DNA from 2 places in the Pseudomonas sp. NPDC086581 genome. Region 1 is predicted to be linked to the other one. Evidence: predicted binding sites of a transcription regulator. Region 1 holds the regulator's gene; the other holds the start of a gene.
What was found. The regulator sigma-54, encoded in region 1, starts transcription at its own class of promoters, with help from an activator protein. The targets are predictions, from matches to a motif close to ANTGGCATNNANNTTGCTNT.
Positions count from the first base shown of each region.

Region 2: a site for sigma-54 is predicted at 722-741, ahead of glnK (P-II family nitrogen regulator). Genes of this name have one in related genera too.

Region 1 is NZ_JBIVBR010000023.1:19,971-23,848, reverse strand. Features, by position in the region: gene lptC (LPS export ABC transporter periplasmic protein LptC) at 1-395, shown strand, start outside; gene lptA (lipopolysaccharide transport periplasmic protein LptA) at 382-918, shown strand; gene lptB (LPS export ABC transporter ATP-binding protein) at 918-1,643, shown strand; gene ACIPK7_RS29045 (RNA polymerase factor sigma-54) at 1,897-3,399, shown strand; gene hpf (ribosome hibernation-promoting factor, HPF/YfiA family) at 3,477-3,785, shown strand; gene ptsN (PTS IIA-like nitrogen regulatory protein PtsN) at 3,795-3,878, shown strand, end outside.
Region 2 is NZ_JBIVBR010000010.1:77,028-80,905, forward strand. Features, by position in the region: gene ACIPK7_RS20295 (YifB family Mg chelatase-like AAA ATPase) at 1-205, opposite strand, end outside; gene ACIPK7_RS20300 (accessory factor UbiK family protein) at 245-526, opposite strand; gene glnK (P-II family nitrogen regulator) at 930-1,268, shown strand; gene ACIPK7_RS20310 (ammonium transporter) at 1,310-2,644, shown strand; gene ACIPK7_RS20315 (secondary thiamine-phosphate synthase enzyme YjbQ) at 2,752-3,177, shown strand; gene sutA (transcriptional regulator SutA) at 3,256-3,588, shown strand; gene ACIPK7_RS20325 (HAD family hydrolase) at 3,816-3,878, opposite strand, start outside.

The sequences.
Region 1 (3,878 bases):
GCTCCCTCGCCTACGAGATGACCGCCGACAAACTCGAACACCTGAAAGCAAGCGACGTAACCCTGGTTACCACGCCCGACCTCTACTTCCACCGGGAGAATGAGCCTCAGCCGTGGCACGTCCAGAGCGTTCGCGCCGAAGTAGCCCCCGAAGGCAAGCAGGTCGAGCTGATCGACGACGTGCGCGTTGCGCGCACCGACGCGCAGCAGCGCACGCTCCTGCTCAACACCTCGCGCATGACGGTGTTCCCAGACAAGGACTATGCGCAGACTGACCAGCCCGTGAAGATCACCGAACCCAACGGTGTGACTACGGCAGTTGGCATGAAAGCGTATCTGAAAGACAGCCGGATGCTCCTGCTGTCCAACGTAAGAGGTCAGCATGAGGCTCGTTAACACCCTCCCCCTTCTTTTCAGCCTCGCCGCCGCTATCGGCAGCTCTGCCGCCTGGGCTCTTCCTACCGACCGGGAACAGCCGATCCGCGTCCAGGCCGACAGCGCCGAACTGGATGACAAGCAGGGCGTGGCCGTGTATCGCGGCGACGTGGTGGTAACCCAGGGCAGCATGAAGCTGACTGGCAACACCGTTACGCTCAAACAGAACAAGGACGGCGAGATCGAGGTCGTCACCTCGGTCGGCAAGCCCGCCTACTTCGAACAGAAGCCGGCGCCGGACAAGCAGATCACCCAGGCCTACGGCCTGACCATCCAGTACTTCGTCTCGCAGAACCGCGTCGTGCTGATCGACCAGGCCAAGGTGATCCAGGAAGGCAACACCTTCGAAGGCGAGAAGATCGTCTATGACACCCAGCGCCAGATCGTCAACGCAGGCCGCGCCACCGGCTCCCAGGTGACCACGCCGCGCCCGCGTATCGACATGGTCATCCAGCCCAAGAAAAAGCAGGATCAAGCGCAGTAATGGCTACGCTAACCGCCCAGCACCTCGCCAAGAGCTACAAGAGCCGGCAAGTCGTCCGCGACGTCAGCATGAGCATCGAGAGCGGGCAGATCGTCGGCCTGCTCGGCCCCAACGGAGCGGGCAAGACCACCTGCTTCTACATGATCGTCGGCCTGGTTCGCGCCGATCAGGGCGTCGTGCGCATCGACGAGCAGGATGTCACCCACCTGCCCATGCACGGCCGCGCCCGCGCCGGCATCGGCTACCTGCCGCAGGAAGCCTCGATCTTCCGCAAGCTGTCGGTGGCGGACAACATCGGTGCGATCCTCGAGACCCGCACGGACCTCGATCGCGCCGGCCGCCAAGAGGCCCTGGAAGGCCTGCTCGAGGAGTTCCACATCCACCACATCCGCGACAACCTCGGCATGAGCCTGTCCGGTGGTGAGCGTCGCCGCGTGGAAATCGCCCGCGCGCTGGCCAGTTCGCCAAAGTTCATCCTGCTCGACGAGCCCTTCGCCGGCGTCGACCCCATCTCCGTGGGCGACATCAAGCAGATCATCCACCACCTCAAGGCCAAGGGCATCGGCGTACTGATCACCGACCACAACGTCCGCGAGACCCTGGATATCTGCGAAACGGCGTACATCGTCAACGACGGTCAGCTGATCGCCGAAGGCAGTGCCGAGAGCATCCTCGCCAACGACCTGGTGAAGGAAGTCTACCTGGGCCACGAGTTCCGTCTCTGACCCCTGCGCCGCGCCCTGCCTGGGCGCGGCAGATCCATCTCCCCTCCAAGCGTGGCGCGGCTCGTCGGCCGCTCCGCGACGCACCCGGCTGCCTGGTCTACCCTGGCGCAACCGGGTTGTAACGAAAGGTCGACAGCCCCTAGGCAAAGCGTCCAAACTCAGGCATATAATTTGCTTCCTCGCGGCACCCCGGTGTCCGTAGTCGTGGATATGGCGCGCTTCGCGCCAGCGAACAAGGTGCCTAGTTCCAGCCATGAAACCATCGCTAGTCCTCAAGATGGGCCAGCAGCTGACGATGACTCCGCAGCTGCAACAGGCCATCCGACTGCTCCAGCTTTCCACGCTGGACCTCCAACAGGAAATCCAGGAAGCCCTGGAGTCCAACCCGATGCTGGAGCGCCAGGAAGAAGGCGAGGATTTCGATAACAGCGATCCCATGGCGGACGGTGCCGAATCCGGCGCCAACGGCACCAGCAGCAGCTCCCAGGACAACTTCCAGGAAAGCACCACACCCAGCGTCGACAGCCTCGACGAGGACCAGTGGGCCGAGCGCATCCCCAACGAGCTGCCGGTCGATACCGCCTGGGAAGACATCTACCAGACCAGCGCCAGCAGCCTGCCCAGCAACGATGACGACGAGTGGGACTTCACCTCCCGCACTTCCGCCGGCGAAAGCCTGCAGAGCCATCTGCTGTGGCAGCTCAACCTCCTGCCGATGTCCGATACCGACCGCCTGATCGCCCTGAGCATCATCGACGGCATCACGGATGACGGTTACCTCGACGAGTCCCTCGACGACATCCTCGCCTCCATCGACCCGGAACTGGGCGTGGAGATGGATGAAGTGGAAGTCGTCCTGCGCCGGGTGCAGCAGCTCGAACCCGCCGGCGTCGGCGCGCGCAACCTGCGCGAATGCCTGCTCCTGCAGCTGCGCCAGATGCCGACCAAGACCTACCTGCTGGCCGAAGCCATCCGCCTGGTCAGCGACCACCTGGATCTGCTCGGCAGCCGTGACTACAGCCAGCTGATGCGGCGTATGAAGCTCAAGGAAGACGAGCTGCGCGAGACCATCGAACTGATCCAGTCGCTCCACCCGCGCCCAGGTTCCCAGATCGAATCCGGCGAAGCCGAATACGTCGTCCCGGATGTCATCGTTCGGAAGAACAACGACCGCTGGCTGGTGGAGCTGAACCAGGAAGCGGTGCCGCGCCTGCGCGTGAACTCGCAGTATGCGGGCCTCGTGCGCCGTGCCGACTCCAGCGCCGACAACACCTTCATGCGTAACCAACTGCAGGAAGCGCGCTGGTTCATCAAGAGCCTGCAGAGCCGCAACGAGACGCTGATGAAGGTGGCGACCCAGATCGTCGAGCACCAGCGCGGCTTCCTCGAATACGGCGAGGAAGCGATGAAGCCACTGGTCCTGCACGATATCGCCGAGGCGGTGGGAATGCACGAATCGACCATCTCCCGTGTCACCACGCAGAAATTCATGCACACGCCCCGTGGCATCTTCGAGCTGAAGTACTTCTTCTCCAGCCACGTCAGCACCTCCGAAGGCGGCGAGTGCTCGTCCACCGCGATTCGCGCCATCATCAAGAAACTGGTCGCGGCGGAAAGTCCGAAAAAGCCATTGAGTGACAGCAAGATCGCTGGTTTACTGGAGGCACAGGGCATTCAAGTGGCACGTCGTACCGTCGCCAAGTACCGGGAGTCCCTAGGAATCTCTCCCTCGAGCGAACGCAAGCGACTGGTGTGACGTTGATCCACGCCAAAGTGTTCCGGCGGCAGGCACCCTAACCTGCCTCTTACACACGGCAACAAGGAGAAAGCGGTATGCAAGTCAACATCAGTGGACATCAACTGGATGTGACCGACGCCCTGCGCGACTATGTCGGCGAGAAACTTGGCCGACTGGAGCGCCACTTCGACAAGATCACCAATGTTCAGGTCATCATGGAGGTCGAGAAGCTGAAGCAGAAAATTGAAGCCACCCTCCACATCGCCGGTGGCGAAGTGGTGGCCTGCGCCGAACATGAAGACATGTACGCGGCCATCGACCTGCTCACCGACAAGCTCGACCGCCAACTGATCAAGCACAAGGAAAAATACCTCGAACGCCAGCAAGGTGTTGGTGTCCGTTAACCCCTCCCTATGATCCGACTTGAGCAAATCCTGACCCCCGGCCGTTCCCTCGTGAACGTGCCGGGCGGCAGCAAGAAACGTGTCCTCGAACAA
Region 2 (3,878 bases), on a different contig from region 1:
GGTTAAGGGTGATGCGTCGGTTGGGGAAATCGAAGCCCGAGTTGAGCAGGGCGCTGCGTACGCGGTCCTTGCTCTCCTTTACGGCGCCCTCGGGCAAGCCGACGAGGGTCAGCGACGGCAAGCCGTTGGCGAGATGCGACTCGACTGTGACGCCGGGCGCTTCCACGCCGACCTGGGCGCGGCTATGGACGATGGCGAGGGACATGGATCACTCCTGGATTCCATGCCGCCCGCCAGGCGGGGATCAGTCTTCGGCGGCGGGGGCTGGTGCGGCGGGCGGTGAGAACTTGGCTTCCATCTCCGCGACCTTGGCTTCCAGTGCTTCGAGGCGAGCGCGGGTGCGCGCGAGGACGACCATCTGGCTGTCGAACTCGTCGCGGCTGACCAGGTCGAGTTTGCTGAAGGCACTCTGCATCAGAACCTTGAACTGGGCTTCCAGCTCGGCCTTCGGCAGGGGCGATTCGCCACCGAACAGGCGTCCGGCTTGTTGGCTGATGGCATCGAGGAAGGCTTTGGGCGGCAGCATGGTTCATGGGTTCCGGATTGAATCAGAGCGCAGTCTAACACGCAGCCGGTACCGGCTGCGGCGCGCGGGGTTGCACGCTTTTTGAGCAGTGTGCCCGCTTGGCGTGCGCGCTTTCGGTGCGCCAGAGCGGCGCTGGCGAATCGCCAGAAAGCACCATTTCAGGCCAAGTGCCTGATGCAGCGGGCGTTTTCATGAACTGGCAAGCTTCATGCTTTGGGGCAGATATGGCGTGCACCGATGCAGTTCCGGTGCGGCAGGCGAGGCGGTGGATTGCTTCGATCAAGGCAGTCGGAGTGCTGAGGTAGGGCGGCCGGCGCATTACAAAAGCCAGACACTGCGCTTAGACTTGTCTCCGGGTTCGTTCTTCCTGGGGCGGGTCCACCAAAACACGGGAGAGAGTTACATGAAGCTAGTCACAGCCATCATCAAGCCGTTCAAGCTGGACGACGTTCGTGAGTCGCTGTCCGAGATCGGCGTGCAGGGCATCACTGTGACCGAAGTCAAAGGCTTCGGCCGGCAGAAGGGTCACACCGAGCTGTACCGTGGCGCGGAATACGTTGTCGATTTCCTGCCGAAGGTGAAGATCGACGTCGCCATCGCCGATGACCAGCTGGATCGTGTTATCGAAGCCATCACCAAGGCCGCCAACACCGGGAAGATCGGTGACGGCAAGATCTTTGTCGTAAATCTGGAACAGGCCATTCGTATCCGTACCGGCGAAACCGGCACCGACGCGATCTAAGCCAAGCCCACACCGAACCCCACGCCCCAGGAGAAACAACAATGACTCTGCGCAAATACGCAGGGCTAGGCGCCCTATTGCCCCTCGCAATGCCCGGTCTGGCCTTGGCCGACGAGGCCGCGGCCCCCGTCCTGAACAGCGGTGACACCGCCTGGATGCTGATTTCCAGCGCCCTGGTGCTGCTGATGACCATCCCCGGCCTGGCCCTGTTCTACGGCGGCATGGTGCGCGCCAAGAACGTCCTGTCGATCATGATGCAATGCTTCGCGATCACCGCGCTGATCAGCATCCTCTGGGTCGTCTACGGCTACAGCCTGGCCTTCGATACCGTTGGCATGGAAAAGGGCGTGGTCAACTTCGCTTCCTTCGTCGGCGGACTGGACAAGGCCTTCCTCAGCGGCCTGACCACCAGCGGCCTGACTTCCGCCGCCGCGCTGTTCCCTGAGAGCGTCTTCGTGATGTTCCAGATGACCTTCGCGATCATCACTCCGGCCCTGATTGTCGGCGCCTTCGCCGAGCGCATGAAGTTCTCGGCCATGCTGATCTTCACCGCGCTGTGGTTCACCCTGGTCTACGCACCGATCGCCCACATGGTCTGGAGCGGTGACGGCGGCCTGTTGTGGGACTGGGGCGTGCTGGACTTCGCTGGCGGCACCGTGGTGCACATCAACGCCGGTATCGCCGGCCTGGTGGCGTGCATCGTGCTCGGCAAGCGCAAAGGCTACCCGACCGCGGCCATGGCCCCGCACAACCTGGGCTACACCCTGATCGGCGCTGCGCTGCTGTGGGTGGGCTGGTTCGGCTTCAACGCCGGTTCCGCCGCCGCTGCCAACGGCACCGCCGGCATGGCCATGCTGGTCACCCAGATCGCTACCGCCGCCGCTGCCCTGGGCTGGATGTTCGCCGAGTGGATCACCCACGGTAAGCCAAGCGCCCTGGGCATCGCTTCCGGCGTGGTTGCCGGCCTGGTCGCCATCACCCCGGCCGCCGGTACCTGCGGCCCGATGGGCGCCATCGTCATCGGCCTGGCGGCCGGCGTGATCTGCTTCTTCGCCGCCACCAGCCTCAAGCGTGCCGTCGGCTATGACGACTCCCTGGACGCCTTCGGCGTGCATGCGGTCGGCGGCATCGTCGGCGCCCTGCTCACCGGCGTGTTCGCAGCTCCGGCTCTGGGCGGCTTCGGCACCGTGACCGACATCGGCGCGCAGCTGTTCACCCAGTTCAAGGGCGTGGCCTTCACCATCGTCTACACCGGTATCGTCAGCTTCGTGATCCTCAAGGTTCTGGACCTGGTCATGGGCCTGCGCGTCACCGAGGAAGAGGAAACCGTGGGTCTGGACCTCTCCCTGCACAACGAGCGCGGCTACAACCTGTAAGGGTTCGCGCAAGTTCGACGAAGGGCGCCCTCAGGCGCCCTTTGTTTTTTTTGGCAGCACGCTAGAATGCGCGCGCATCACCGTTAGCGACGGAAGGATTGCCCGCCATGTGGCAGCAGAAGACCATCACCCTGCGCCCTCGCCCGCGAGGATTCCACCTGGTCACCGACGAGATCCTGGCCGCGCTGCCGGAGTTGTCGAAGTGCCGGGTCGGCCTGCTGCACCTGCTGTTGCAGCACACCTCCGCTTCGCTGACGGTCAATGAGAATGCCGATCCCTCGGTGCGCCGCGATTTCGAGCGATTCTTCAATCGCCTGGTGCCCCAGGGCGAGAGCGGCTATGAACATGACTACGAAGGTCCGGATGACCTTCCGGCGCATTTCAAGTCGAGCCTGCTGGGCTGCCAGCTGACGCTGCCGATACAGGAGGGAGACTTGGCAATGGGCACTTGGCAAGGTATCTATCTGGGCGAGCACCGCGACCACGGCGGGCCGCGAAAGATCGTGGCGACCTGGCAGGGCGAGCTTGTATGAATTTTTTCCGGCTGCGTTCGTCAAAGCGCGCAGCTGGGCTATAACTAACGTGCTTTGCAGCACCACAGAGGTTGAACAATGAGCGACGAAGAACTGGAACAGGACGAGCTGGACGGCGCTGACGAGGACGATGGCGAGGAACTCGCCGCAGCGGACGACAGCGACGCCGAAGCAGACAGCGGCGATGGGGATGAAGCCCCTTCTCCCAAGGGCGGTGGCAAGAAAGCCAAGGCCGCTGCGGAAGAAGAGGAACTGCCCTCGGTCGAAGCCAAGCAGAAGGATCGTGATGCGCTTGCCCGCGCGATGGAGGAATTCCTCACTCGCGGCGGCAAGGTGCAGGAGATCGAGCCGAACGTCGTGGCCGACCCGCCCAAGAAGCCGGATAGCAAATACGGCAGCCGCCCTATCTGATATCTGACGCTTTATAAAAAAGGCCCCGCCGCTCCCTCGGAGCGGCGGGGCTTTTTCATGTCCGTTGGTAAGGGTCTTGTGGGAGCGAGCAGATCGTAGGGCGCATAACGCGCCAGCGTTATCCGCCGCGACGCAATCGGCGGATAACCCGTTCCGGGTTATGCACCTTACGGTCGTGGGTAGAGGGTGGATGCCTGAGCGTCAGTGTTGCCCGCGGAGCAGGAGCATTAGAGCTTCGCTAGAACCCCCGGCAACTCGGCAAGGTTATGGATGATCGCGCTGGGCGCCTC